2 regions of the Metabacillus herbersteinensis genome follow, and region 1 is predicted to be linked to the other one. Evidence: riboswitches for the same ligand, from Rfam matches in the RefSeq annotation. Region 1 holds a riboswitch; the other holds the start of a gene.
What was found. Region 1 has a riboswitch for cyclic di-AMP ahead of ACFFIX_RS05365 (dicarboxylate/amino acid:cation symporter). Riboswitches for the same ligand answer to the same signal wherever they lie in the genome.
Positions count from the first base shown of each region.

Region 2: another riboswitch for cyclic di-AMP. It lies ahead of ACFFIX_RS25960 (TrkH family potassium uptake protein); the one in region 1 lies ahead of ACFFIX_RS05365 (dicarboxylate/amino acid:cation symporter).

Region 1 covers NZ_JBHLVO010000003.1:68,617-77,462, reverse strand. Annotated here, with positions in the region: gene ACFFIX_RS05365 (dicarboxylate/amino acid:cation symporter) at 180-1,397, opposite strand; cyclic di-AMP (ydaO/yuaA leader) riboswitch at 1,686-1,880, opposite strand; gene ACFFIX_RS05360 (M3 family oligoendopeptidase) at 2,004-3,797, opposite strand; gene ACFFIX_RS05355 (twin-arginine translocase TatA/TatE family subunit) at 3,967-4,143, opposite strand; gene ACFFIX_RS05350 (D-alanyl-D-alanine carboxypeptidase family protein) at 4,261-5,430, opposite strand; gene ACFFIX_RS05345 (TetR/AcrR family transcriptional regulator) at 5,612-6,250, shown strand; gene ACFFIX_RS05340 (DMT family transporter) at 6,424-6,762, shown strand; gene ACFFIX_RS05335 (DMT family transporter) at 6,759-7,073, shown strand; gene ACFFIX_RS05330 (DUF2935 domain-containing protein) at 7,330-8,127, opposite strand; gene ACFFIX_RS05325 (GNAT family N-acetyltransferase) at 8,395-8,844, opposite strand.
Region 2 covers NZ_JBHLVO010000044.1:17,594-26,439, reverse strand. Annotated here, with positions in the region: gene ACFFIX_RS25965 (hypothetical protein) at 1-122, shown strand, start outside; cyclic di-AMP (ydaO/yuaA leader) riboswitch at 663-806, shown strand; cyclic di-AMP (ydaO/yuaA leader) riboswitch at 890-1,029, shown strand; gene ACFFIX_RS25960 (TrkH family potassium uptake protein) at 1,313-2,632, shown strand; gene ACFFIX_RS25955 (NAD-binding protein) at 2,734-3,171, shown strand; gene ACFFIX_RS25950 (hypothetical protein) at 3,219-3,458, shown strand; gene ACFFIX_RS25945 (potassium channel family protein) at 3,572-4,228, shown strand; partial or broken gene ACFFIX_RS25940 (IS110 family transposase) at 4,374-4,580, shown strand; gene ACFFIX_RS25935 (MerR family transcriptional regulator) at 5,326-5,982, shown strand; gene ACFFIX_RS25930 (ParB N-terminal domain-containing protein) at 5,996-6,592, shown strand; gene ACFFIX_RS25925 (GerAB/ArcD/ProY family transporter) at 6,859-7,965, opposite strand; gene ACFFIX_RS25920 (IS1595 family transposase) at 8,120-8,846, shown strand, end outside.

The sequences.
Region 1 (8,846 bases):
CATAGTTTATTTCTTAATCAAACGTTTGTTTAATGGATTTAGTAGTATTTCCACTTGTATTTGCTTACTCGAATTCCATTTATATCCGGTGCCACGAAAACTTTGTATAAAAAAAGAGCAACCCCAAAAATAAGGATGCTCTTCATTGAAAGTATTTACATACTTTCTGTTACAGGTGACTATATAGTTCCACGTTTCTTTTCAGTCTCAGCAACAATTACCGCACATGCAGCGTCACCTGTAATATTAACAGCTGTGCGAGTCATGTCTAGGAGACGATCAATTCCAATGATCAATGCTATACCAGCGACAGGTAGCCCAACGGAATTTAGTACCATTGCAAGCATGATAAGTCCAACTCCTGGTACTCCTGCTGTTCCAACACTAGCTAGAACTGCCGTTAAAACAACGGTAACGAGCTGGATAAACGATAATTCTATCCCATATACTTGAGCAATAAAAATCGTTGCAACACCTTGCATAATTGCAGTTCCATCCATGTTAATGGTTGCACCAAGAGGCTGAACAAAGCTACTAATTGACTCTGGAACACCTAATCGCTTTTGAGCAGTTTCCATTGATACTGGCAAAGTCGCATTACTACTTGAGGTACTAAAAGCAACACCCATTGCTGGTGCGAAATTTTTAAAAAACGTAAATGGATTTTGTTTAGCAAAAATAGCAATTGTCGAACCATACGTTAGTAGGGCATGAACGAATAGTGCTAAAAGAACAACGAACATATACAATCCCATTGCTTTTATTGCACCATAACCTTGGCTACCTACTGCTGTTGCAATAAGACCAAATGTCCCATATGGGGCAAACTTCATAACAAGATTTACTAGATACATCATAAGTTCATTCCCCTGCTCAATCACTCTTAACAAGGTGTCTGCCTTTTTGCCAAGCATTGTAATACCTAATCCTACAAAGATTGAAAAGGCGATAATTTGTAGCATATTCCCTTCAGCAAGTGCTTGGATCGGATTTGTTGGGATAATGTTAAGCAACGTCTCGGTTACAGAAGGTGCTTCCTCAGCCTTATATTCAACATTTGTCGTATCATATTCTCCAATTGTTCCTGGTTGAATGACATAAGCCAATACCAGTCCAATGGTGATTGCAATTGCTGTTGTACATAGAAAATAGAAAATCGTTTTAGCACCAATTCTTCCTAATTTTTTAGGATCACCTAATCCTGCAACACCCAAGGTAATCGAGAAAAATACAATTGGAACAACTAGCATGTTAATTAAGTTAAGAAATATCTTTCCTAGTGGGGTAAATAAAAATGTATTAAGCGTGTCAAATAAACTTGGCGAAGTTAGATTAAGAACTAATCCTACAATCGCACCTATAACTAATCCAATAATAATTTTCGTTGCGAGTTTCATGTAAAACCTCCTAAGATGATTTGTCTTTTTGTTGCTAATTACATGAGATAACTTCCTTGGCAGTAAGGGATTAAGAGGAGAGCATGTTGTTGCGATGGTATATATTTTAACAAGTGTTACTATTTCAAATAAGAGCATTACTCAGTTCTTGCCTCATAACCTAAACGTGTACCTTTTTAATTCCCATAAGGAACAAGTCCAAAACCTCAAGATGGCAAAAAACACAAAAAAACCCCGAGACAACTCGCGGTTTAACCTTGTCATTTTTAGCTAAATATGACGTCCACTGATGACTCTCCTCTGCGCTTGCGAAGTTAGCTGTCGGATTCGGACGAAGAGATGTCCTACGGTTTAGATGTGGGAAGATAGATGTCTGAGGTCAGAAAAACCTAAAACTTTCCCTTCTAAAACGATTCACCCCAAGTGCAGTGCACATGATGGTTTCCCCGCTCCTAAAAATCTAGGATTAAGCGTAATTATGAAGTTGTTACTCTATTTTATATCAAAATAGCAAAAAAATGCAAATATCAAAATTTGGTTGTTTAAAAAACTAACCAAGGACTGACACCCGTTTTTTGTACATACAGATGCAATCCCTAGAATGTATCACTCCTCTGTTAGTTCTAAAAATTCTTCGACATCACTAACAGCTAGCTTGACAGCTTTTTCCCAGAAGTCTTTTTGGGTGAGATCTACTCCTAAATGCTTTTCAGCTAAATCTTCGACAGACATTGAACCTGTGTCTCGTAATAAAGCAATATAGTGCTCTTCGAACGCAGTGCCTTCTTCTAATGCTTTTGCGTAGATTCCGAGTGAAAATAAAAATCCGAATGTATATGGGAAATTATAAAAAGGTGTTCCCGTTATATAGAAATGTAATTTCGATGACCAGAAGCTAGGGTGATAGCTTTCTAAAGACTGACAGTATGCCTCTTTTTGTGCATTTTCCATGAGTTCATTTAATCGATCCGCAGAGACAAAGCCTTCTTTTCGTTCTTCATAAAAACCGTTCTCAAAAATAAACCGAGCGTGAATGTTCATAAGTAGGGCCACACTTCGCTGCAATTTGTCCTCTAAGAGTGCTAAGCGTTCAGCTTCATTTTTTGCATTTTTAACCGCTGCATCCGCTACAATCGTTTCGGCAAAAGTTGACGCAGTTTCAGCTACATTCATTGCATATCGACTATTTAATGGATGCACACCCTGCATGACATGTTGATGAAAAGCGTGACCGAGTTCGTGTGCGAGTGTTGAGACATTTGAAGGTGTGCCTGAAAAAGTCATAAAAATTCTAGATTCAACACTCTCAGGGAAGCTTGTGCAAAAACCACCCGGTGCTTTTCCAGCACGGTCTTCTGCTTCAATCCAAGATTCTTCAAATGCCTTTTTCGTGAAACTTGTTAGCTCACTTCCAAATTGACTAAACTGATCGACAATAAAATCTGAACCATCTTGATAGGTTACTTTGCTATCTGTTTTGACAATCGGAGCATCCAAGTCATACCAACTCATTTTTTCAAGCCCTAGCAGTTTCGCTTTTCGATTTAGATAGTTTACAAGTGGTTGTTTATTTTCCGAGATGACTTGCCACATCATATCAAGCGTCTCTTTTTTCATTCGGTTTATGCGGAGTGGCTCTTTAAGTACCTCCTCCCAGCCTCGTTCTTTGTATACAGCTAAACGGAAGCCACCTAAATGATTTAACGTTTCTGAAAACACATCTGCCTGCTCTTCCCAGGCGTCTTCCCATTTCTCAAAAACTGATTTCCTTACATTGCGATCAGCACTTGAGAACTTATTAAACGCTTGACCAACAGAAAGCTCGTTTAGAACTCCATCCAGTTCAAACGGAATCTTAATTTTTGCTACCAATAAATCATATAGCTGCCCCCAGCCAGAGTATCCATCCACCGAAAGCCCTTGAATCAAGCTCTCTTTTTCCAATGATAGCCTTTCCTTAGAATCCTCACGCTTTTCATTTAATACAAAATGTAGCTGCTGTAAGTCATCATCCTCAAAAAGCTCATTCCATACGCTTTCCTCCGTTTCAACAAGCTTTTGATCAAACTCAATCATCATTGTTGAAAAAGTTGATCTTAATTTCGTAAATCTTGACCTAAGTAGGTTTGCATGTTTATCTGTAGTGTCTTGTGCTTGTAAACAATTAATGTATGACCCAGCTTGTTGAAGCTTTTTGGATACCTTTGCAACAAGTTCAACCACTTGATTAAGTCCTTGATGGGCTGTGGAATCCGTGAGGTGAAGCATAGTCACGCTTGTTTCTAAATCTGTAAGAAAAGATTGAATCGTATGTAAGTAGCTTTCAAACTCGTCTGAATGACTTCCACCCTCAAAGATGACGTCTAAATCCCACGTATCTGAATAAGTTGATTTTTGCACGAATTAGCCTCCTATAAACGTAATACCTTAATTATAAATTAATTCACTGAAAATTCATACTTCTCCGTAAACACGTCTTACTCTTTTAGTGACCCTATAGTTTAAAGCAAAAAAAAGCAGTGCCAATTCTAGTTTCGAATGGCTCTGCTTTACTCGTATAGTAAGGAATTTATTTCGTCTGTTTAACAGGTTTTTCCTCGTCGTCGTCCATAAGTCCTTTTGTTGCATTTTTAAATTCCCTAAGCGTCTTACCCGCAGCTTTACCTAGTTCAGGAAGTTTTTTAGGTCCAAATAATAACAATGCGACAAAAACAATAAGCATGATTTCGCCGAAACCTAAGTTCATTTAGGATACCCTTCTTTCAAAACAAGTTTTACTAATTCTCGTAAATTATAATTGAAACCTTATCAGTTTGTAAAGGCTTTAAAGTGCATGTCACAGCATGCTCATAAACCCAAATCATTATATTTTTCGAATCTGTGTAAAGAAAAAACCGACCAATACTAAAACACTCAGAATTGATACTGATACAACCCAACGGAGATGCTGATTCAGAGAATTATCTTCTGGAGGACTCTCAACTGTTTCACTCAGTATTTGCTCGGAAGTCTCAGGATCATTCACCTTTTCTAATGGATGGGTAAAAATCACTTCTCCATCTTCATTTTTAATAAGCAAGTTTCCGTCCGTTGAAATCTCTTTCACAACTGATTCTCCACGTTTTTTCGTGTAGTACAGAGGTTCGATAAGTTGATACCTATTTTCAGCCTTGTCAATGAATTCTGCTGTTTCAGTTATTTTTTCAGATTCAAAATTTTCAAATCCAAAATCTAAGAGCTTAGCAGTATCTTCATAGGATTGTTTTTCTGTGCTTGTTTTCAGTGTAACCGCAATCAGTTCAATATGATCACGTTGTGCTGTCGTAACAAGAGTAAATCCTGACTGATTCACAAATCCGTTTTTCCCACCTGTTACTCCTTCATATGGCCAATCTCTTAGCATCCGGTGATGATTAATAATCGTCGTATCCCAAGTTTCTCCCTTCCAATCAAGTTCAATCGTCGAAGAGATCTCTCGAAACGTATCATTTTTCATTGCATATTGAGTGATTACTGCCATATCTTCAGCTGTCGTTTGATGCTCAGGGTCAAATAAGCCATGTGGATTTTTAAAAGTAGTCTGACTTACGTTCGTTTTTTCTTTAAGAAAAGCTGTTAAATCTTTTGAAAAATCCTCCACGTTTCCACTTAGATGTTCTGCAATCGCAACACCTGCATCATTACCAGAATTAATAAGTAGACCTTGAATTAATTTTTTCAGGGGAACTTGCTCCCCCTCTTCTAAGTACACTTTTGTGCCATCAGCATTTCGAGCGTTTTCACTGACCGTAACAACGTCATCTAGGTGGCCCTTTTCAATAGCATAAATCGCAGTAGCAATCTTAGTAATGCTTGCAGGATACATGAGTTTGTCAGGTTCCTTTTCAAACAAAACCTCACCAGAAGTTGCATCAATTAACACCGCTGCTTCACTTATAAGTTGTAAATTCGATTGATTATTTTCAGCTACCATCACTTTAGGAATAGTCCCTAACAAAATGAGAAAAATTAAAAGGATTCTTGAGAATTGCATATCGTAATGTCTCCTATTTGAATTTATTCTTTAGTAGCATAACAACTGATAATACGTAAATGCAATGTAAAGAAATTGAAATTTTCACCTTTAATCACATTCCAATGCCTAAACAAAGACGATTGACTTAGACGATTAAATTTACTATGATTACACTGACGAACGTCAGGAAGGTGAAGTAATGACCGCTAACTTAATAAAAAAGGCAGCTAAACGTCACTTTGCTCGTGAAGGATATGATGGTGCATCCTTAGCCGCAATTGCTTCAGAAGTTGGGATAAAAAAGCAGTCGATCTATTCTCATTTTTCAAATAAGGATCATCTTTTCTTAACAATTACAGAAGAAATTTTTAGTGACGAAGTGAATACGATTAAGATATTTTTTGAAGAGAACTCTGGAGGCTCTGTAAAAAGCACCCTATATCTTTTTCTTACCAATTATGGGGAAAGATATGAAAGTGATGAGCAAACGAACTTCATGTTACGAAACGCTTTTTTTCCTCCAAAGCATCTAGAAGATCACGTAATGCAAAAGCTTTATGGCTATTATGATCAATTAGAAGCTCTTTTAATGGAAGTATTACAAGATGAAAAGTTAGTGGTTTCAAGTACAGAGGCAGCTATTGCCTTTTTAGGTCTTTTTGATGCTGTTATCATTGAAATGCTCTACGGCGGTAAAAATCGATTTAATCGTAGACTTGAGGCAAGCTGGAATATTTACTGGCGCGGGATTACAAAAAAAGCGCAAGCGCCTTGTTCAGAGGAAGAAAGGCTAAGTTCGCAACGTCCTGTTGCAACGCCTTTCTCACCTTCATCCTGAAGGAGTCCGACAAGCTGGACCTCGAGGCAGTCAAGAACGCGACGTCAATCGCCATGACTGCACTAGCACGTCCTGTGCGTCGGGGCTAGGCGCTGGAGCTGGATTCAGAAACGCAGACTTAGTGAGAATATTTTATATTTTCCTGTTCTACAACAAAGTGAGGGTTCATAATGATGAAAAACAAATGGCTTATTGTCTATATAGCAGCTTTATTTGAAGTGATGTGGGTATCAGGTTTAAAGCATGCCGGAACATCACTTGAATGGACGGGAACAATCATTGCAATCCTCATCAGCTTTGGTTTGCTGATTCGAGCGACAAACTTCTTACCTGTAAGTACGGTTTATGCGGTGTTTACTGGTCTAGGTGCAGCAGGTACAGTTCTGATTGAAATTCTATTTTTCGGAGAGCCTCTTAAGCTTTTGAAAATTTTACTGATAGTGTTACTTGTTGCAGGAGTAGTCGGACTGAAAGTAATATCGAGTGGAAAACAGGAGGTGAAAGAATCATGAATTGGTTCTTTCTAGTTGCTGCTGGTCTGTTCGAAGTCGTTGGAGTTACTGGAATTAGTAAGTTTAACGAAAAAAAGTCTCTTACGTCCTTTCTTTTTATGACTATGGGATTTGGGGCAAGCTTTCTCTTCCTTACTCAAGCAATGGAAACCATTTCAATGGGTACCGCCTATGCCGTTTGGACAGGTATTGGTACAGCTGGAAGTGCGATCATTGGAATACTTTTTCTAGGAGAAAAAAAAGAGTGGAAAAGAATAGCATTTATTACCCTTATTATTAGTTCAACAATTGGGTTAAAGCTCGTATCATGAACAAAAGCGCAAGCGCCTTGGTCAGCCCCGACAAGCATAAGGCGATTCTAAATAGAAGGCGTTCTTTGCCTTCAATTTAGAATTGACTTATGACCTCGAGGCAGTTACAACCGCGACGTCCTGTCGCTGTAACTGCACTAGCACGTCGTGTGCGTCGGGGCTAGGCGCTGGAGCTGGATGCAGAAACTCTATCCACAGTTCAAAGACTTTATAATTTCCTATCATAAGTAAGAGAGGTTGACTAATAGTCAACCTCTTACCCCTCTATCCTCGGGTGAGTCGGATCACAATTTGGATCACCTGCATCCGTTGCTTCTGCTACCTTCGTCAAATAATAACACTCTTCCCTCAGCATATGGTCTGCCATTAATACAGAAAATGTGCTCAGCATTTCATTTGAAAACTCTAGTTCTTCAATTTCGTCGAGAAACATCCGAAACATTTCTATTTCCAGTGTTACCTCCTTGTTCATTCTTGTTAATGCCGGAAACGAGTTAACATTTGCTCTTAAGAAACCAGACAATTCAATCGCCTTAAGATAAAACTGTTCGAAATGCTTAGTAAACACATCACTTTTTTCTTTCAGGCGTTTTTCAACCGCATCAAGATTATCGGAAATCGCACCCGCATGACCTGCTGCATCAAGTAACCACAACAAATGATGATGTAACTCATGAAAAATTGGCGGTACTTCGTTCTTCTTAAGATATTTCAAAACTAACATATACTCATCTAGCTCATTGACCATGTGGTTAATAAATGTTGGTGGCAGCTGAATTTTTATTTTCCCGACCAAATGGCGTTTAATGAGCGACAACTTAAATACTCTAAATTGCTTTACGTATGCCTCAGCTTCTAATGTAAGTGTATACATATCGTTTTGTTCGGTTGCTTTTTTTAACAAAGTATCAAACGCTTGCTTAAACTCGGTTGCTTTTTTAATGTCTTCTTTTTCACTAACAGCTAAGGAATCTAAAATAAATCGTGCGTGGTCTCCTAGGACCTGCAGCCAAAACATGTGTTCAAAAACAGAAGCTTCTTGAAATGTTTTCAAATTACTCCCCCCACTTTGTCAACTTCCTCCATTATTAAACCTATGGTTAAAAGCTACGAAATAGTCATAAATTTCACCTCATGACAAAGTTGTAATGAGTACTAAATTCCTAGAATATACGTTTCATTGTTGATGTTAGTACTTACTATATTTTGTTATCATCACTCATCTGTTCACTAATTAGACCTAAAACACTCCTTAATCTTTCACTTAATGAAAAAAAGCATAACCCGTCAAATCAACGGCATTATGCTTATACACTTTAACTTATTGATGAATATGTTTTTCCCAGTACGTCATTCCGTTGTCATGGCTCGTTTGGTTCATTCCGAGTTTTTTTAGAACACTTAGGGATGGACCATTATCTTCTAAGCATTCAGCTTTTATTCGATGAACGTCTGTCGAAGTAAATGCCCAATTCATTAATGCCTCAATTGCTTCCGTTGCGTAGCCACGATTCTGAACGTTAGTAGAGATCCCATAACCGACTTCTACTGTTCCTTCGTATGGCTTTCCTTTGTAGCCAATATCACCAATTAAAAGGCCATCACTTTGTTGATAGACGAACCAAACACCCCACCCTTTGTAGGATGTATCATTTTCAATAATACTTAAGTAATAATCGATATGATCGCCCATCTCGTAATCGTCAGAGCTTGTCCTCATTAGTTCCTCTGTAGCAGGAATTAATTTTAATCGCTTCGTGATGATCTCCATTC
Region 2 (8,846 bases), on a different contig from region 1:
AAAATCATAAAGAATTAAAAAAATGGATATCTGACAATCAAGAGAAACTTTTACTGAATGAGTTAAAGATCGTAGATAAGAAAAAGAATCCCTTATTAAAATTGTTCTCTTTAAAGAAATAATTTCACCCTGATGAGACGTCATTCTTTTTGAGAATGGCGTTTTCATTTGGTTCTTATTTTTATATATCAAGCTTAAAATCACTTGTTGCTCTGAACATAGCGAGAATACACAGGTTAGTACAAATAAGGGAAGATTCATTTCCTAAGGGTAAAAGAAAAGCCGATGTATTTTATTTGAACCAATCCTTACGCCATATGTGGCAATTTTCAATTAAACTACAAATCCGTCTAACATCAAATAGTATTGTAGATTTTCTATGAATTAATTGATCAGGATAAAATTGCAATAAATGCAAATTTCTTTCTAAAAAAATCAACACTACTTTCACATTATAACTTTTGAAAATGTTTTTCAGTAGATTATTCAATATTGAATTTCATTAAAAAATGGAGAAAAATAAAGGATATTGGCGAATTTATTACATCTACTTGATGAAATGACTTATTTACGCCATTTTTAGGTGTTTTTAGAAGAAATTAAGGTTTTTTCACTCTTTACAACTGAAAATTCCAGGAGTAAGATTACGCCATAAATTAAATTATTCTTTATCGCTGAATCAGTAATGAGCGGGGGAACCAATTCTGTGACATTGTTGTCACTTGGGGTGAATCCTTTACAAGGTAGGGCTACTCTCATGGCCCGAATCCGACAGCTAACTTCGTAAGCGTTAAGAGAGAGGATGTGTAACTGGTGATCGATAAAATCAATTCGACCACGGGGTAGCCCTCTGTGGTCTTTTTTATTCTTTAACAATTTAATGCATTAATATCTTAAATCGCTGAGTCTTTAATGAGCGGGGGAACCAACTTTGTGACATTGTCCTTGGGGTGAATCCTTTACAAGGTAGGGGCTACTTCCATGGCCCGAATCCGACAGATAACCTCGTAAGGGCCACTATTTGGGAACATTAACTGAAGGAGATCTCCTATGGAAGTTAAAAAAATATGAAAGTCTTGATTTTCAGCATACTCAAAAGGTTATGCTAAGAGAAGTCTCCCTTCATACAAAATCTGAGCCTATCTCAGTTAATAGTGAAATAGAGGATATAGTGAATACTTCCTTAAGTCAAAATTTTGTTTCAGTTGTTGATGATTATGGGGTTTTTATTGGAATTATAAGAAGAAGGGAGATCATTGAGCTACTTTCCAATTTATTAGAGAAAAAATTAAGAAGTAGGTGTTATTTACCAATGAGAAACCGTGTAATAAAATTAAACCCCTCGCAGCTTTTATTAATCATGTTCATAAGTTTTATCACTCTTGGAACAATCTTATTAAAAATACCGGCAGCGAGTACTGAACCAATTTCCTGGCTAGATGCACTATTTACTGCGACTTCTGCCATGACGGTGACGGGTTTGGTTGTAGTGGATACAGGTACTGCTTACACATTATTTGGCGAACTAGTGATAGTAGGCCTTATACAAGTTGGCGGACTTGGGATCATGTCTTTTGCTGTACTTATTTATATTATGTTAGGTAAAAAAATCGGGATGAAAGAAAGACTTCTCATTCAGCAATCACTAAATCAAACGTCTTTAGGTGGAGTTATTAATCTGGTACGATATCTATTTATTTTTTCATTTACTATTGAATTTATCGCGATGATTCTCCTATCTATCAGATGGATTCCAGAGTTTGGTTGGTCAAAAGGGATTTATTTTAGTTTTTTTCACTCTATATCTGCTTTTAATAACGCGGGCTTTGGACTGTTACCGGATAGCTTAATGCAATATGTAGGTGATCCAATCATTAATATAGTGATTAGCTTTTTATTCATCATTGGTGGAATTGGTTTTACTGTACTTGTAGATTTAAAACACAAGAAAAGGTTTAAAAAATTATCTTTACATACAAAGTTAATGCTTGTCGGCTCATTTGTAGTGAATATTATCGCGATGTTATTTATCTTCTTTGTTGAGTATTCAAATCCGAAAACACTAGGTGGATTAGATTGGGCAGGAAAGTTATGGGGATCTTTTTTCCAGGCTGTTGTCCCTAGAACAGCAGGTTTTAACTCTTTGGATATTGCTAGTCTAAATGAACCAACTATCTTATTTATTATTATCCTAATGTTTATAGGAGCAGGGAGTGCTTCAACAGGAGGTGGAATTAAATTAACCACTTTTCTAGTCATCATCTTTAGTGTTATAAACTACATAAAAGCAAAAGATGAGATTGTAATTTCAAATAGATCAATAAGTCAAACATCAATACTAAAGGCTTTGGCAATAGCTACAACATCGATTGTTTTTATCTTATTATGCCTAATTATACTGACAATAACTGAACAAAAACCTTTTTTAATGATCTTGTTTGAAGTTGTGTCGGCATTTGGAACCGTGGGGTTATCTATGGGGATTACTGGGACACTGACAAGTATAGGAAAATGTATTATAATCCTTGTCATGTTTTTTGGTAAACTTGGGCCGTTGACCCTTGCTTATACTCTTGCAAAACCTGATAAAGCCAAAATAAAATATCCAAAAGAGGATGTATTAACTGGATAATTGCAAAAAGCACTCAGATTAATCTGGGTGCTCGTTTATTATTAGTTTTTTTGTATAAGACTATTAATATTAAATCCACAGTATAGGTAGGGAGCAAAAAAATGAGTGGGAACAATCTAAATAACGTACTAGTTATAGGTTGGAACAGTTGTTCATTTCAAGTGATAAATTTTATAAACTCAGTAAATAACGATGCTAAGATTACTTTACTAGATAATGCAATTGAGGAGTATCCACTTCCCTTTGTAAAATTAATAAAAGGAAATCCTACTGATAGAAAAAATTTAATTGATGCTAATATACATTCTGCAGAATATATCATTATTACAGCTAACCAACAAAAGACTGAACGAGAAGCCGATGAACAAACTCTTATTAATCTTTTAACTATAAGAACAATGAACGAGAAAGCCTATTGCATTGCACAAACATTGTTAAGGAGAAATATTCAACATGCTAAAAATGTGGGTGCAGATGAAGTAATATTTACAAACGATATAATCGGTAGAATGTTAAACTTTTGTGTCTTAAAAAAGTAAAAATAACAGATGTATATACTAAGCAGATAACTAAAAGGAGTAGTGATGTGAGAATCAATAATAACATGCCTGAAATGTATCTTTTTCTACTATTTATAGCAATTGGGGTGATTGCTAGTGGATTAGTTGGTTTTTATGAACTTTTTTATATACGAGATTCTCACAATGGGAACTTATTTAAAATTTTCGGTCTAGTAATAGGATTTGTATTATTAAAAATCTATTATAAAGAAGAGAGGAAAAGGAACCTTGATAATAAAGAGAAAAAGAAACAAAACTCTGTTTAAATTATAATTGAAGACAACGTTAACATATTAATACGATAAATTTTTATGATCGGCAATTAAAATCACAACATTAATTAGATATTTTATGCAGATTCTAAAATGGAGGAATTAATATGTCAAAACAATTTGTGGTTTTTGGTTTAGGTCGCTTCGGAGGAAATCTAGTCAAAGAATTTTATGAAATGGGCGTTGATGTGCTAGCTATAGACAAAAGTCAAGATAAAGTAAACGAATTTGCGAAATATGCTACTCATGTAGTTGTCGCAAATGCTATTGATGAGCCTACGTTAAAGCAATTAGGTGTAAGAAATTTTGATCATGCCTTTGTATCCTTTGGAGATGATGTTGAAGCCAGTATTCTTACTAGTTTGCTTCTTAAAGAGTACGGAATTAGTCAAGTATGGGCAAAAGCTCAAAATGAATACCATCAAAAAGTCTTAGAAAAAATAGGAGTGGACAAGGTCATCCATCCAGAGAGAGATATGGCAAAAAGAATTGCCCATCATATTGTCTCAGATAAAATTATTGATTATATTGAGTTGTCCAAAGACTATAGTGTTGTTGAAATCATTGCTACTGATAAAATACATAATAAATCTTTATTGGAGTTAGATATAAGAGCAAAATTTGGTTGTAATGTTGTTGGTATTCAAAGAGGAGAGGAAATTAATGTTTCTCCTTCTGCTGAAGAAAACATTTTAAAAGGAGATGTCCTAATAGTAATGGGACAAAACCAAGATATAGCAGAATTTGAGTCGGAAGGGGTTTGAGATGTGATGATTTTTCATAATTATCAGTTTTAAATAAGAATGAAAAGTTAAAAAACAACCTTTCAGAAGGACACAAAGATATTACACAGATTTGTGAAGATTGTGGAAATCATTGTTTACAACACCCCGATGAACAATCGCAAAGATTGCCAAGAACTCGGCCTTTAAAGCCTTGCATGATTATTATAAAAATCGGCCAGATAATCCATTAAAGAAAATGCAGTCCCTAATAGCCTTGTGTTATAAATTAATACGTGTTTTATTTACGATTGGTACAAAACAATGTGATTTTAGTGAAGACAGAATGTTAAAGGATATTCCTCATATAGCACAATTACAGAACGCGGCTTAGGATTAATCTTGTAAGTTATTAATCACGGTTTTATCTAGGTTTATGTATTTAGACATTTGAAGCACGGATTAGTCAGTATATCAACTAAAGTACGGGCAGCATCACTGACATCCACCTCATGGAAAGGTTGGACGAAGGAATTTTGGAGCATAGACTCTGTGAGACATGGGAGGGTTGACCTCCATGAGACATGTGGAAATCCACCAGTGCGACCATATTTTTACTAGGTATCCATTTTTTGTATAAAAATAGTTAGGTAGCTATGGTTCTTTTTACACTTTAGTTCCAAAATTGCCCTCAGTTTCAACTTAAATCCATAACGCAATTGTCTAACTAAAATAGATTCAAGATGAAATTATGAGGAAAAACGAAAAATCCCTTTTTTTCAAAACATGTTCTTTTCTTTTGTTCGTTTATCAAGATTAATAACATTGTTTCAATTAAGTTTTATTTCAAAGCTACACTTGTACCAAAATCTAATCGTTGTAAATCCGCATTTTCCTGATTGGACCCCTACAAGCAAATTTCCTTCAACTTATCGACCTGGTATCCATATAACTTTAAAATAAGAGAAATTTTTAACCCCATTCGAAAGGATATTCCTCCTCGGAGATCGTATTATCCATAGTATCAATAGAATGTTATTCTATGAATTCAAGAAATTAATTTCCTTTAATATCAAGACTTCGAAGGGAGTCTCCGAATTACTCAAAGGAGTTTAAATTGATAAGAAGGGGGTCTTATAATGACTACATTTATGAAGCCTTATAGAATTAAAGAAGTTTCAAGAATGATAGATATTCCAGAAGGGACTCTGAGACAATGGGAATCTGACTTTGAAGGAATTTTGAACATCCCACGAGATGAAATTGGCCGCTATTATACGGATTTTGAAATCGAGATATTGAAGCGCATAAAATCAATGAGGGATAAAAATATTCCGAAAAAGATGATCAAAGAGTTGTTTGAAGCAAAAAAACAAACAGATGATGCTTCTCTAACAGAGTTACAACCTTCTGTCCCACAGATGCAACAAAATGAAGCTATCGAAACTTTATTAAGCATTAAAGAAATGATGGCGAATATCAAAGAATTTAAAGATGTTCTAAAACAAGAGATTCGTGAAGAAGTAAAAAACGAAATTCGAAAAGAAGTCATTGAAGAGGTTCGAAGGGAGATTGCTATTGGTTCAGAGGCTCAACAAAGGCTTTTAGAATCTGGTAACAAAGAAACCTCTGAATACCTCGGAAGTGTCTCTAAGTCTTTGGAACAAATGGAGAATAATTATAAATCAGAACTGAAGAGACGCGACGAGGTGCTAATTGAAAACATGAGATTAATGCGAGAACTCCAGGAAAAGAAAAAAAAAGAGTTCTTGGCAATTTTGGAAATAAAACAGTAGAGGAGGGAATTCTATGCCACATAAAGTTACCTTAACAGGAAAATCAGTAAGTTCACTACGTCAGAAAGGAGCCTATTACACCTTCGATATGGAGGAAAAAGGTTCAGATGGATCTCCAAAAGGGCTGCCAAATGGTTCAACCATTACCTATACGGTTTTCATAAATGGGAAACAATTAAAAAAAGCCGGAATCACCGAAGAAACGATCAAGGAACAAAAACTCATGATTCAAGGCGAGCCAACATTAGACATCCCTGTTGATGAGTGTCCAGGAGAAATCGGGATCATCTGTTTCCAAGCTTCGATCCTTCCTGAAAAGGAAAAGAAGACACCGGTTGAACCAGTAAAAAAAGAAGAAAAACCAAAAGGTCCAGAAGGCACAGAGGATTTTGTTTCACTTGAAAACATCATCGTTCCTGAAGCATTTTTGAACTCAACGCCTAATCCTGAGAAAACACAACAAGTCATAGACTATGTCAAACGGACAGGCTACTTAGATGAACCAATTATGATTAACCGAGAGACGAAGATCCTCACAGACGGCTACAGACGCTATATCGTGGCTAAAAAGGTTGGAATCGACTTAGTCCCTGTTGCCTACGAAAAGTAAGCATAGAACGCTTAAAATCACATTTCTTTATACAGGATTTTATGCAAAAAATGAGAGATTCCTAGAAAACAAAGAAGTCGGAAACCCTTGATAGGTCTAGAATGTTTAAAAACCTGCATACCCGATAAAAAACGAACAGACGCAAAACCCAGGGTTATCAAGGGTTTTGCGTCTGTTTCTACTGTTGATAATACTCGATTATGTTAACTAAAAATGTATAGAGTATTCATGTAATACTTTGAGATCTTGTTCAACGAACTAGCAGTTTAGTTGCTTTGGAAGGCAGAACGTTTTTTTCTTATTTTTCCAACCACTAATAATAAAAGTGGGAGGAAAAAACAAATTGTTAAGGAATAAAGTGGCCACGTTTTAGTATCAAATTCATTAAAATGTACAATATCCGGATGTGAAAAGATGGCAAAGGTTATGATTAAAAATGCTAATGGAAAAAGGAGAATTTTATAATTTTTTAATCCAAGTACTTGAGCTAATCCAAGAGTGAGACCATAATAGCAAATCGTCAGCTTAAAATATATTGTAAGAATCCAAATAATCCCAACAATAACTTCGATTCGCTCTAAAAAATTTCCAATGCTGATTTTCTTGCCTAATATATAAGATGGATAGGATTGCCTTGCGCTAATGTCTGCACCCAATACTAAAATACTGAAAATAATTATTATGGTTAGGACGATGCCTCCAATTATTGTTCCTATATAAAAAGCTTTTTTCATTTTAGCCTTTTCGGTAACAAATGGTGTAATCATTAAAAATATAAGAAGCTGTAAATAGGGGTTTCCCAAACTATGATATATGCCATTAATAATTGGTTTCATACCTTCTCCGAAAATAGGTTGAACATTTTCAAATTTACTTTCAGGTAAAAGAAATAAGAATACTAGGAAAAGCAGCACTATGATCCAAGGGAAAAAGATTACCGCCGTACGACAGATCACTTCTAATCCTAACCGTACACCGATTAAACTAGTTAATAAAAACATGGTCATAATCATTTGGATAGGTGTTTCAACCATTATTTGTGTCGTAAAAAAATCTCCAATTTCTCTAATTAAAGCAGAAGAAATGTAATAAAAATAAAAAAGAAATAGCAAAGATGCGATTTTGCCAATCCATTTTCCAAAGACTTTTTCATTACATTCGACATAAGTCATGGAAGGATAAAGGGAGGTTAACTGGTTATATAATAAAATAAAACTTAAACTGATGAGAATAGTTAAGACAGTTGCAATCCAGGCATCCTGTTTTGTTATTGCTGCAAGTGAAGCAGGTACAACAAGTATCGAACTTCCAATCGTAAATATGATGACTAATATATGAAATTCACCAGCATTAATTTTTCCTTTTTCGAGCATGATTGCCTCCAACATTATTAGTTAATATTTAGTATCCCAATAATTTCCTATATTTATTAATAATGAGTATCCCCTTTACTCAGAATGATGTTTATCAAGAACTAATGTTTGGTAATAATGTTTACTAACAATTGTTCTTGAAAGGGTGTTTAGTATGTCCAGATACCAACAAATGAGTCTGATTTCTTTCCAAAAACAGTTTTCGACCGAAGAAGCTTGTCATGACCATCTATTTACATTGAAGTGGTCGAGCGGCTATTTTTGTGAAAAGTGTGGTCACGATGCGTATTTTGAAACAAAAACGCGTAAGCACAAGCTTTATGAATGCAAAAAATGCCGTTACCAATCCACTGTCACCGTCGGAACCGTGATGGAGAAAACAAGAACTGCCTTAACAAAGTGGTTCTTAGCCATCTATTTGATCGCTCATGATAAACGTGGTGTTTCTGCGACAAGACTTTCTGAAGAACTTGAAGTGTCGTATAAAACAGCCTGGCTTATGCTGCATAAGATTCGCCAAGCTATGAGAAAACGTGATGCAGAATACTCATTAGCTGGTATTGTAGAGCTAGATGATGCTTTCTTTGGTGCGCCATCCGAAGGTGGAAAACGCGGGCGTGGAACAGACAAAACAAAGGTATTAATAGGATTATCCTTAAACCAAAAGGGACATCCACTCTATCTGAAAATGGAGATCGTCCCTAACATTAAAGCAGAAACCTTGATTGGTTTTGCCGAAAAAAGCATCCAACCTGGGTCAACGATAAGTAGTGATGCTTATCATTCCTACCGAGCGCTTGATGGGTTTGGATATAAGCACGAGTACCAAGTTTATAATGCCAAAGAAACTCCAGACCATTTAAACTGGTTACACACTGTCC